Regions from separate parts of the Brevibacillus sp. SIMBA_040 genome, predicted to be linked through region 2. Evidence: riboswitches for the same ligand, from Rfam matches in the RefSeq annotation. Region 2 holds a riboswitch; each other region holds the start of a gene.
The links. A riboswitch is a leader RNA that binds a small molecule or an ion and turns the genes downstream of it on or off. The one in region 2 is predicted to bind cyclic di-GMP.
Positions count from the first base shown of each region.

Region 1: another riboswitch for cyclic di-GMP. It lies ahead of ggt (gamma-glutamyltransferase); the one in region 2 lies ahead of SB752_RS31335 (GNAT family N-acetyltransferase).
Region 3: another riboswitch for cyclic di-GMP. It lies ahead of SB752_RS21715 (methyl-accepting chemotaxis protein); the one in region 2 lies ahead of SB752_RS31335 (GNAT family N-acetyltransferase).

Region 1 covers NZ_JAWRXI010000006.1:172,183-176,409, forward strand. Annotated here, with positions in the region: gene SB752_RS12325 (methyl-accepting chemotaxis protein) at 1-627, opposite strand, end outside; gene ggt (gamma-glutamyltransferase) at 728-2,446, opposite strand; cyclic di-GMP riboswitch class I at 2,627-2,715, opposite strand; gene SB752_RS12335 (hypothetical protein) at 3,075-3,230, opposite strand; gene SB752_RS12340 (hypothetical protein) at 3,235-3,372, opposite strand; gene SB752_RS12345 (SET domain-containing protein) at 3,547-4,146, shown strand.
Region 2 covers NZ_JAWRXI010000034.1:16,456-20,682, reverse strand. Annotated here, with positions in the region: gene SB752_RS31350 (PAS domain-containing protein) at 1-144, shown strand, start outside; gene SB752_RS31345 (sigma 54-interacting transcriptional regulator) at 169-1,044, shown strand; gene SB752_RS31340 (hypothetical protein) at 1,037-1,255, shown strand; cyclic di-GMP riboswitch class I at 1,341-1,424, shown strand; gene SB752_RS31335 (GNAT family N-acetyltransferase) at 1,683-2,231, shown strand; gene SB752_RS31330 (methyl-accepting chemotaxis protein) at 2,233-3,696, shown strand; gene SB752_RS31325 (YdcF family protein) at 3,863-4,227, shown strand, end outside.
Region 3 covers NZ_JAWRXI010000013.1:118,635-122,861, forward strand. Annotated here, with positions in the region: gene SB752_RS21705 (alanine/glycine:cation symporter family protein) at 1-491, shown strand, start outside; gene SB752_RS21710 (gamma-glutamyl-gamma-aminobutyrate hydrolase family protein) at 604-1,371, shown strand; cyclic di-GMP riboswitch class I at 1,668-1,760, shown strand; partial or broken gene SB752_RS21715 (methyl-accepting chemotaxis protein) at 1,877-2,368, shown strand; gene SB752_RS21720 (HD-GYP domain-containing protein) at 2,547-3,425, shown strand; gene SB752_RS21725 (helix-turn-helix transcriptional regulator) at 3,467-4,227, shown strand, end outside.

The DNA.
Region 1 (4,227 bases), on a different contig from region 2:
GGGGTGGTACTGGATTTGATTTTTGTTGTCGACAAGAATGGGGTATCCACCATCGCCCACACTCAGGCTTTGCAAAAAGGTAGAGGTAAACTCATCGACGTTGACGAGGCCGGTCAATACACCGAGCTTTTCTTTATTTGGCCCCGTAACGGGTGAAGCGACGATGATCGAGCGGTTTCCAGTTGTTTTGGCGATCAAGACATCAGAGAAGCTGGACTTGTCCTGCATGCCGTCCTTGAAAAACTGGCGCTCACTAAGATCGATTCCGATGCTGTTAGGAAAGGTGTCAGCTGTTACCTTTCCATCTTTGGATATAAAAGTATTTCCGTCGTACAGCTTCATTTCCTGGGTGAATTTGCGAATGAATGTGTTTTTCGCTTCCTCATCATCGGAGCCAATATCTGAGGTGCGTGCAAGAATTTGCATCTCCGTCATACGTCGGTCCAGATATTGATTCATGGCGATCGCTGTACTGGAGGTCAGATCAACAAAGGAATTCTCTTGTTTTTCAATTAGGATCGTTGAAAAGCTGCTGCTGATAAAAAATGTCGTGCCGACGAGTGGAATGATGGATACCAGGAGAAACCAAAAGCTCATTTTTCTTTTGAGTTTGCTGAACAAAAACATCGGTTTTTCCTCTCTTCTATCCCCAGTTGGTATGTGTTGCTAAGAGTATGAAAGATACAAAGGTAGACTGCTGAGGACAGCTCAGCAGTCTGACTAGCAATTAATAGCCCATCGCTGCGCCTTCACCGCGTGGGTCGGCACCGCCAAACTTCACGTTTGTTTGTGGGTCGATGAGAATAGCGCCGGATTGTCCCATCGCATCGGTGTACGCTGCCTCCAATTTTTCGACTGGATGACCGCGCTTCACCAGCTCGTCGAGAACTTCTTGAGGAATACGGCTTTCTACTTTCAAATTGTTGGAGGACGATCCCCAGTTGCGACCATGAAGCCATCTAGGTGCCTCGATTGCATCTTGAACACTAAAGCCGAAGTCAATGATCCGAGTTACAAGGGCTGCTTGTGTTTGCGGCTGACCCTCGCCACCTTGTGTTCCATAGAGAAGATAAGGCTTGTCCCCTTTAAACAGCATGGCAGGGTTGATCGTGTGGAACGTACGCTTGCCTGGCTCCAGATGGTTGATGTGATTCTTGTCCAAAGAGAAATAGCTTCCGCGGTTTTGTAGAAGAACGCCTGTATCTTTTGCTACAATACCGGAGCCCCAGTCAAAATAATGGCTTTGAATGATAGATACTGCATTGCCATCCTTGTCTACGATACCAAACCATGTTGTATCACCTTTTGGATCGAGTGGCTCTACAGATTTGGCAGCTTGCTTCATATCGATACGTGCAGCCATGTCTTTTCCGTGCTGCTTGGACAACAGATCGTTTACAGGAATATCTACAAATGCAGGGTCAGTCAACCATTTGTCACGGTCAGCAAAGGCTTGCTTGGTCGCTTCAACAATGGTGTGGTAGTAGTCAGGTGTTCCTTCACCCATGCTCTTTAGGTCAAAATTGTTCAAAACGTTCAAGATAGAGAGCGATGCCATACCTTGGGAGTTAGGTGGCACATTGTACGCTTTGTAACCACGGTAGTCGACAGTAATCGGATCTGCCCAAGTGGAGGTGTGCTTTTCAAAGTCTTTTAGTGTGAGCAGACCACCATTTTTCTGCATATCTGCCACGATCTTTTGAGCGACCTCTCCTTTATAGAATCCGTCAGCCCCTTTTTTCGCGATGATTTGCAAGGTTTTGGCTAGATCCTTTTGCTTGAGAAGTTCGCCTGGCTGGTACGAATCACCGTTTGGCTTCAGGAAGATTTTGCGGAATTCATCAAAGCGTTGAAGATTTTTCAGATCATTATCCGTTGGATCAGTAGCTTGCTTGGTCCAGTACACCTGGTTTGGAGAAACAGGGTATCCGTTTTCTGCGTAGCCAATGGCTGGCTCAAGCAGTCTGCTCCAAGAGAGCTTGTTGTTGCCCATGTTTTTATGAGCATAGTTGTAAGCTTCCCACCAGCCCGAAACCACGCCAGGCACGGTGTTTGCTGATTCGTAGCCACGGGAAGGAATTTTTTCATAGCCTTTGCCCGTGTAATAATCGATTGTCGCCTTTTCACCTGCGCGACCGCTACCGTTCAATGCTTTCAGTTCTTTTGTCTTGGCGTTGTAAATGAGCCAGAAGTTATCTCCACCGATAGTGGTGTAATGAGGATAGACAACAGCCAATGTCGAAGCGGCAGTGATCGCTGCATCTACTGCGTTTCCGCCATCTTCTAATGTTTTGAGTGCGGCAGCAGTAGCAAGATAGTGTGGTGTAGTTACCATTGCATTTGGTGACATGGATGTTGGGCGGTTAGCTGCTTGTACTGGCGAGAGTGTCGAGAGTCCAATTACACCAGTCAAGGCTATGGCTGATAGTTTTTTCCAGAGAGACATTCCGATGAAACCCCCTTCTGATTCGTAAAATGGTAATTCCCAAAAAATCGTCTGCGCTTGTCTAGCCTCACCTCCTTTGGTTGTAATGTAATAAAAAGACAAATATGGACAATTTTAGACAATTTGAGCGCAAAAAAAGACCAATGATATAGGATCATTGGTCTTGTCCTACATCAATATTTCGGTAGCTGGCAAGCATGCTCGCTATTGCGAGGGTAGCCCCTGTAGCTTTGCGTCGCCGGATTTCCCCGGGTTTGCCGATTCGATATCAATGGTTGATTATCAAAATTTTGATTCGTTTGTTGTGGGAAAAAGTTCCTACAACTCCTATTAGCAATTAATATAGACCATTTATCCCTTGGGGTAAATAAGAAAAAATTTTTTAATGTGGAAAAAATGGAATGTTTAGTTAATTACCTAGGTCATGATGTGGTGGATAGCTGAAGCTCAGGAATCGAAGACCCTGGAATTTGTTCCGGCGATGTAAATGTTTTTACACGTTCTGATAAGTCTAGTAAGTAATGCCAGAGGATAGAAATATCCTTCTTTTCTCCTACAGGGCCATGTCCGGGCACTACGGTATGAAAGGACTGCTCACACAAGTGCTCCAAAATCTCAATCCATTCCGCTACATTGCCGCTCTGGAAGAGCCGTCAAACGTAATCGTAGGAGGAGTAGGAACGACAGAAGATAGAGAAGCGTCCATGGTGAGGAGATCGCCTAGTTGATCGGACAGCTCTTGCTGCTTCTGTTCGTCCGTTTCCTGCTCAAGCCTTGGTTTCACTGATTCAGGGTTCACCGATATCAATGATCCCGGCGTTGCTCATCGCCCCAGCTCCATTCTTAGCGATGACAGCGTAGACCCCATCTGTCACCTGTTCCAAGGTGAAATACGGACTTTGAAAATGAGTGGTAGGAGACATCATGGCAATCGAACCTTCTTTTGCTGAACTGGTAAATATAGATATATTTTACAATAGCCTAAATAGATGACACTAGTCTAAAAAGGAAGACGGATAACGGTTACAAACGCACACCACTTTTGGCCGAACTGCTTATGATAATAAAAAGGCGACAGTGCCAAGGAGTGAAACAATACCATGATGCATCCCGATACAGAACTGCGTTATATCAACGACGAGATCGGGTACGGTGTGTTCGCGACGAAGTTCATTCCCAAAGGAACGATCGTATGGGCCATGGATGATTTGGATCAGGTATTAGACCTTTCCTTTGTGGAAAAACTGGACCCATTACGAAAGCAGGATGTGCAAAAATATTCGTTCAGAAACCAGTACGGGAAATACATTCTGTGCTGGGATAAAGCTCGGTACGTGAACCACAGCTTTTATGCCACATGTGTAGCGACCATGTACGATCTGGAGCTGGCAGCACGCGATATTTATCCAGGGGAAGAGCTGACGGATGATTACGGAACGCTGAATCTCGATGAACCATTTGACTGCTTGCCAGAAGAGGGCACGAGTCGTTCGCGAGTCATGCCGGATGATTTGCTCCGTTATTATCCGCAGTGGGATGAAATTGCAGCAGCAGCCTTCCAGCGATTTAACCAGGTTGAACAGCCGTTAAAGCATTTGATTCTCCCTGAGCATCAGTCAGCCATTCGGGAAATTACCGAGAAGGGACGCTCTCTCGATTCTATTGTCCATCTTTATTGCGATCCGCATTGGCGAAAATAAAAGGGTTGCAGGAACTTACGGGCCGGACAACGGCCCGATTTTGTTGAACTCTGAGAGTAGAATCAGTATTATGGAATGTAA
Region 2 (4,227 bases):
AAAGGGTTGGGTAAACCGATGGAGGAATTGATTGGGAAGCACATTGCTGATCTCGAAAAAGAAGGCGTATATTCACCTTCTGCGATGAACATCGCACTGCAACAGAAAAAAGAAACGGTTACTACCATCCAGCAAATCCAGTGAAAAAAAGTATTGGTAACCGCAAATTTGATTTATAACGAGCAAAACGAAGTCGAATATCTCGTTACGCTCGGAATTGATATGATGAACGATGAGATTCGAAATGCTCCGGGCACAGAATTAAAAGAGATCGAGTCCTTGCTGCAACGCTATATTCATGAGCTTCGCAAAATCAATGCACTCAACATATTTACAGGGGAACACCAGCAGTCCTTTGTTGGGCGCAGTGAATCGTTCGATAAGCTTTCCAATTTGATCAGCAAAATCGCCACAGTCGATACAACTGTACTCATTAGCGGAGAAACAGGCGTAGGAAAAAATATTTATGCACAACAAATTCATTATGCCAGCGAACGATACGACAAGCCTTTTGTTCACATTAACTGTGCCGCGATTCCAGCTACACTCATTGAATCCGAGCTGTTTGGTTATGAAAAGGGAGCGTTCACCGGTGCCACCCCAAATGGAAAGCCCGGCCTTGTACACCAGGCTGAAAAAGGAACCCTTTTTCTCGATGAAATTAGTGAGCTCCCCCTCGTACTGCAGTCAAAGCTGCTGCAGCTGCTCCAAAATAAAACGTACATGCCGATCGGCTCTGTACAAACGAAAAAAGCGGACGTCCGCATCATTGCAGCAACGAATTGCAATCTGGAGGACTTGGTCAAAAGCGGCAAATTCCGCTCCGATTTGTTCTACCGCCTCAATATTTTGCCTGTAAATATTCCTTCACTGCGAGATCGTAAGGAAGATATTTTTCCACTGCTCTATTTCAATCTCGAAAAATGCAATCTGCGCCACCAAAAGAACCGGACGATCTCTACAAAGGTAGTCGAGGTTCTGCAAAACTATCATTGGCCAGGCAACATCAGAGAGCTGGAAAATGTGGTAGCGCAAAGTGATTGAAAGTGCCTATAAAAAGCATAGAACGACGCGAAAGACTGCTGCTGCTCTACGCATTACGCACTCGATGCTTATGCGCAAGCTAACCAAATATGAGATTCAAAAAGAATCGACATCGCGAAAAAAGAAGCGAGCCTGTGAAGCTAGTTCTCCAGGCTCGCTTTTATTAATAAAAAGTTCTTTTGACCCTCTCGAAGGTATTAAGAATTGGTAAACACTACCTACCAAAACTTGACAAAGTCCTTTATTTTGGATACGATTTTTCATATTTCGACATCCATTTACAATTTTCATCAGCGAAATGAAAAGGGCAAATCCATCGAAAGGTGGGGACGCAAAACCACGGGTCTAAAGTCTTTGACCATGATAGCCGGGTTGCCATACATCGTTATGCCTATTTTAAGATGTTGGTAGCTAGCTCGGAGTGGTTGTTCCATTTTCTGGAATAACCTTTTTTATTTCCCAACCATACATTTGTCGGAAAGGAGAATGCCATCCGTTTTGCAGCAACTTCCGATTTCCTGCTTCTTTTGTAATGACGTTTTAGAAAAGAGAGAAAAGCAGTAAATAAAAAGTCAACCGTGTCTGCTTTTTATACCGAGCAAATATGAGAACGACTACTATGATGGAGTGGAAACTAAATGTACAAACAAGTAGATTCAACAGACTCTTTAGCATTATTTCATCAAATCAAGAAAACCGTTTGGGATTCAATGGGATTTGAGATGGAATATGCGAAAGAGGGTTCAGATCTATTCTTACTAATTGCGGATGACGGTGAAGCAGGTGGAACGTATGAGTTCACACCTCACTCAAAGTCAACTCCGTTTATTCGCACGTTGTTTGAAGATGTTGTGACCGAAGATATGAAAGTAATGGAGCTCGATAGTCTCGCTGTTCTTCCAAAATATCGCGGACTAGGGCGAAAGGGTATTTCCCTAATGCTAGATTATGCTGAAAAGCATGGCTATACACATGCAGTTGGTATTGCTGATCCAAGCTTTTTTCAATTGATTAATAATAAATATCATGTCAGGGCGACCCAGGTAAAAGAGAAGATCTTTTACAAAGGGGCAGACACCATCCCTACGCTATTTCATCTCAAAGAAGCTTACGTCAATAAAGAGCATCCTGACTATTCATGGTACACACCAATGTTTTCACAAATAAAAGTTGAGGTAGTGGGCTAATATGGATCTATTAAGAAGAAGAAATAATTGGGTTGTTACCGTTTTTGCCAGCATCATTACAGTGGTGCAAATCATTAATATATTTATTGGCGGCGCTCCGATTTCCTTTGTGCTGTCTGTTCTCGGAATCTTGTATGGTGTATTGGCGCCATTTACTTACATTTCCAACCTGCCGAGTCTCAGAGACAAAATGGCTACATTTATGAAGTATTTCAACTTTGCTGTCATCGGCACCTTCATATTTGTAGTGTTACAGCTTGATCCTCATATGGTTAATGTTCTGCTAGGAATGTTCTTCGTCGCTGTCATGGGGATTTATCAGGATAAAATCATTAACATCTTAACTATTTTGTCTACACTCGGAATCGTCTCCTACTATTTCTTTTCACAGGGTGATACGATCTTCCATTCGTCGTCGCCAATCGATTTGCTCTATTATCTTCTGACATTCTGCTATGTATCGCTGACGAGTATGCTGCATGCTCTCTTCAATAACAAGCTGCAAAAAGAAAGCGAGCTTCAGAAGCAGGAAGCGATTGAGTCCAAAGAATCGTTGCAGCGTGTACTTGACCAGATCAATCAATCCCTGAACTCTGTACAGGAATATCAGGAGAATTTAAACAAGGTTACAGATGGTGTAACGGTTCGGGCTGTTGAAACAGTGTCTTCCCTCAAGGAGATCATGGAATCGTTTGGAGTTCAAACCTCCAACACGAATGAACTACGTAACGAAATGAATTCAACCAATGGGCGTGTCGAGGATATGACTCGTTCCGTTACAGAAATGCATGAATTTGTGGAATCTACAAAAGAGGCTACACACGAAAGCGGAAAACGAATCGGGAATATCGGCAATGATTTCGAGCGTTTTATCACCGATATTCAAGGAACAAATCGCCTGATTCAAGAGCTGTATGAAGAAACCGCATCAATTGAAAAAATCATTCAAACAATCTCGGATATTTCGGCACAAACCAACCTGTTGGCACTCAATGCAACCATCGAGGCCTCTCGTGCAGGAGAGCACGGACGCGGATTTGCTGTCGTTGCGGATGAGGTTCGCAAGCTTGCGGAATCTTCCAAAGTGTCCTCTGAGTCGATCTCTACTCTTCTGATGACGATTCGCGAAAAAATGAAACGCGTATCTGACATGATCTCTGAATCGCAAGTTTCGTTTGAGAAAAACAGTGAAGGCATCCATGAGGTTCAGGAGATGTTCACCAATGTCGACAACTACATGAGAGACTTCTCCGATAAGACGAAATACTTGCAGGAATTCATCGTAAACGTACACAGCATGATTCAGGAAGTCGGCGCCAAGGTTGAACTGAATGCAGACATTACCGACAAAAACAAGGATAGCCTCGAAGATGTCCTCGTCCTTGTTTCGGAACAAAAAGATGAAGTTGTGAAAGTATCCAGCGGATTTGAAAAGATTGAGCATCAACTGAGAACGCTGCATTAAGTGAAATGAAATATACAAACCGCCTCTCTCGCAGGGGCGGTTTTTGTTCTATCAATACGGTCGTTTTATTCATATGTACCTTGAATAGTAAATAGACTAATGCTAGAATCGCTGTGATTGTGAATAAATTTACAATTATGTCAATGAATAGAGGACGTGCAAAGCTTTGAAAAGAAAAGGAAAAATAGCTGCATTGATATTCGTACTTTGGTTTTTGGTACATATCGTTCTCATCACGTTTGATGGGATGGCAGATGAGCTTGCTAAAGTAGATGTCGGTGTTGTGCTGGGAAATAAAGTGGAGCTAAATGGAGAACCGTCAGCCCGGCTAAAAAGCAGACTCGATAAAGCTGTACAATTAAGCAAAGGCGGATATTTTCAACACATCATCGTCAGTGGTGGCGTAGGTGTTGAAGGCTTTGACGAGGCGCAGGTCATGAAAAAATATTTGATCAATCATGGAATCTCCGAGGAAAACATCATTGTGGACAGCAACGGGATCAATACTAGAATGTCGGCAAAAAATACGAA
Region 3 (4,227 bases), on a different contig from region 2:
TGTGCAGCATCACCGCCTTTGTCGTTATCCTCTCTGATGATTGGGTATCGGGCAAAACGGGCATTGACCTGGCGCTTTATTCCTTTGAGCAAATATCGGGGACGGCGGGCAGGTACATGGTGACGGTTATTCTCTTTTTCTTTGCCTTAACGACAGCGAGTGGGTGGTACGTGAGCAGGGAAATTATGGTGAAGCATTTACTAAACAAAAAGACAGCAGCCAAAAAGCAGGCTCTTAAATATTTGAAGGTATTTTGCGCCTTTCCTGAATTTCTGTTTGTCCTCTATATTGTCACCTTTCACTTCCCCGACAAGGATGTGTGGCTGATGACCGGCATCATGACGGCTGTGCCTACTTTTATCAATATCTTTTTTCTATTGATTTTGAGCCACCAATTTAAAAAGCTGCTGCAGGATTACAAAGCGAGATATTTGAAGATTGGACATGTCGACGAAGAGGTCAGGCTGTTTTACGAGGAAAAAACGCAGTAACAGCGCACGAGGTTAATTGAGGGACATATCACATAATCTTTTGATATTTCCTCTATATTTTTTCCCTAGAATCGTTCACATAAGATCAGCAGAAGAAGGAGAATGGAACGTGATGAAGCCTTTAATCGGTTGTACAACGTACTACATCAATGCCTTTGAAGAGAACAAGCATCGGTTTGTCGTAGCTCAGGATCATTTCACTTCAGCGATTGATGATCCACTCAGCATTCACCAGGCAGGCGGAATTCCCGTACCGATCCCGCTCATTGACGATGATGCCTACATCGATTCCCTCTTGGATCGTCTCGATGGTTTGATGTTCATCGGAGGGAGCGATGTGAGTCCGAGTCTATATGGACAGCCGTATAAAAAAGGGCTGGGACAACTTGACCCCGCTCGCGACAAGTTCGAGCTGAAGCTGCTCGACAAAGCGGTGAAAAGAAATCTGCCGATCTTCGGTATTTGCCGCGGATTGCAGCTGCTGAATGTTTACTTTGGCGGGACACTGATTCAAGACATCGAGAGAGGCTACCCTACAGAGATCAACCATGCAGGGTATTTCGGACCCAAATCAAGCATCGCCCACAAAGTAAAGCTATCCAAGGAGCACATGCTCTATCCGTGCTTTGGAAAAGAAGAGCTGTACGTCAACAGCTTCCACCACCAGATGATTGACAAGCTGGGGGCTGGTCTTGAGGCAGCTGCTATTTCTGAGGACGGCATTATCGAAGCGATTGTGCACAAGGATTACCCGTTTTTAGTTGCTGTCCAATGGCATCCAGAAATGATGTTCCAAACCGATCAGGAGCAGCTCAAGCTGTTTCAACTATTTGTCGACTTCATAAAAAATAAGCAAGCGTGTGCTCAAGTGAGTAGCTAAAACCATACAAAAACGCGGGAGGCGGAAGTGCTCCCGCGTTTCATCTTCCTTGTTATTCTCTCCTCTGTGCTCCTCCCAGTTTTTACCCTTACTTTAAATCCACAATCTTGATACCCATTCACCCTTTTGTATTGCCCGTATGACAAATGTTGACTTTTTAGGTCTATCCTACTAAAATGATGGTTGGTATTGGGTATCATTCCCAATAAAACCCGGATTTTTTTGTCGGGTTTATAGGACTCTTTGCTTATTTGGAATCTTGTTATTGGAGTCTTTAATTTCATACGTAAACTTTCCATTCGAAAGGGCAAACCCACTGAAAGGTGGAGACGCAAAGCTATAGGGGCTAAGATGTATGTCAATATGCATGATGCCAGCCAGTTGCCGACGACAGACGCGAGATTTTTTGATCTGTTTTAGAACTCCTTTTAGTTGGAAAGGGGTTCTTTTTTGTTGCGTATTTTCCCTGTCTTTCACGATTTATTTAACAAAAATCGAGGTGTTCCTAAATGCGGCGATCGAAGCAGCTCGAGCCGGAGAGCAAGGAAGAGGCTTTGCCGTCGTTGCCGATGAGGTTCGGAAGCTTGCAGAGCAATCGACCCAATCTGCAGAGAAAATAGCACATCTGGTATCTACCATCAAAAATCATACACATAAGGTAGTAGAGTCGATGGAAATGGGTGTGAAAGAGGTCGATAGCGGAATTCAGGTCGCCGGACAATTATTTGAGCAAATCAAGAGCGACATCGATGCCGTTTCAGGACAGGTCCAGGAAATATCGGCTGCCTCCCAACAAATATCAGCAAGCACGGAACAAGTCGTGCACGCCATCGAAGAAATATCCCAAGGCTCAAAGGTTGTAGCGGCAGAATCGCAAAATGTATCGGCATCTGCCGAGGAACAATTAGCTGCTATAGAGGAAATTGCATCTTCTGCTTCGTCATTGACCAAAATGGCCGAGGAATTACAGCACGTAGTGGGTAAATTCAAGGTATAGTGCCTCAGCGCCTGCTTCTGGCATTACTTCGGTGAAACTTTCCGCTAAACGTGGTCGCTCCTCCTTGGAGAAGCCTCGATAGAGGTTTTCTTACAACGTCTAAAAAACAAGGTGCGTTATGGTTCAAATATCGAAAAAAAGAATACGGAAGCTATGTAAAGAGTGCAATCTCCCGTCTGTGGTTATCTATTTCGTTTTTTTGATAGGAACAGTATGGATTGATGGATATATTTATCCGGAAAAAGACTTGTTAGGCTTGTATCTGATCAATATTATTGTGGCAGGGATCGTTTTTTGGAGAACGATCGTCTTGCAAATCGTAATCGTGTGTTTGCTTACCTGGTTTTACTACCTGTATGCACCATTTCGTTTTCCACATGTAAACGTCATTGTCTTTCAAGGACTGACCCACTTTTTGGCGATTTTATCGATTTCCAGTGCCATCAGGTATTACAGGAGGGAGAAGGAAAATACTCTCAATTTAACTCTCACGTTGGCCAAGTCATTAGACGCCAGAGACAAGTACACAGCGCTGCATTCTGAAAATGTGGCCAAGTACGCGCAGCATATTGCCATGGAAATGGGGCTGCCTCGCAAAGTATGTGAGCAAATTCACTTGGGCGGTTTGTTGCACGATATCGGTAAAATCGGGATTCCAGAGTCAGTTCTGTTGAAACCAACCAAATTGTCAGACGAAGAGTACGATCTAATCAAGCAGCATCCGGTCATCGGCTATGAGATGGTAAAGCATATTACCTTTTTTAAAAAGAACGGAGTGTTGGATGCCATTTTGTTCCATCATGAACGCTTTGATGGAAAAGGGTACCCGCATGGGCTCAGGGGGAAGGAAATTCCCCTGATTGCCCGGATTTTGGCGATAGCCGACTCCTTCGACGCCATGACCTCCAATCGTGTATACCGCGGTAAATCTAATCTTACCTATGCCATTAACCAAATCAGGAGCAACATAGGGACACAGTTTGATCCTGAAATTGTGGATGTTTTTCTCAAAAGTGTAGAAGACGAAGATGACGTGGACTCCATTCTTTCACGTTAAACCCCCCGTTCTGAGTTAATAAGAGCGGGGGTTATTTGTCATTGCAAAAGAAAAGTACTGGGGGAGAGTATGTGTATGGTAGATTAGAGGTACCGTTCTTCAGACCAGTGAAGGGGATGAGCGATGTGAACCATTTTACTTTGGATGATATACACAGCTACAGTAAAGATATAGGGAGTATTCTGAGCCATGCCACGCTATATGAACGCATTGAGGATGAGCAGCGCATCCAGCTTCCCAACGTGCTAGGAACAGGCACAATCGAGCGGATGCAAATTCGAGCAGGGATGGAGATCATTATCTCCGATGTCGAGCTGTCTCAAAATCTATCCGCACAAATTGAGGAGACTTCCGGCATTTTTGAACTGAATTATTTTTTAAGCGGAGAAGCCGTATGCCACTTCCATGATCAGCAAGTAACGATTTTGGAGCCGATGAGCAATGTTTGCTTTTTTCAAGATATGGAAGTGCGTATTGAAACAAAAGCGAACACACGCTGCCAGCTTGTAGAAATTCGCATGTCGCCTGAAAATCTTCTTCATTATTTTGATCGGGAAGCGGATAAAGAAGCGATTCAACATATATTGCAGATGAAAAAAGGGCTGATCCAGTCCTACCAGCTGTCACCCATGATCAAAAAATGCGTCTATGAGATTCTGCATTGTCCCTATAAGGGGGCGTTGAAAAAGATTTATTTCGAAGCGAAGGCTATGGAGCTAATCAACCTCTTTTTTCAAGAAAATGATCTGTTATATCCAGCGATTGAGCCTTCTTTGCCAAGAGGTGACGTAGAAAAATTGAA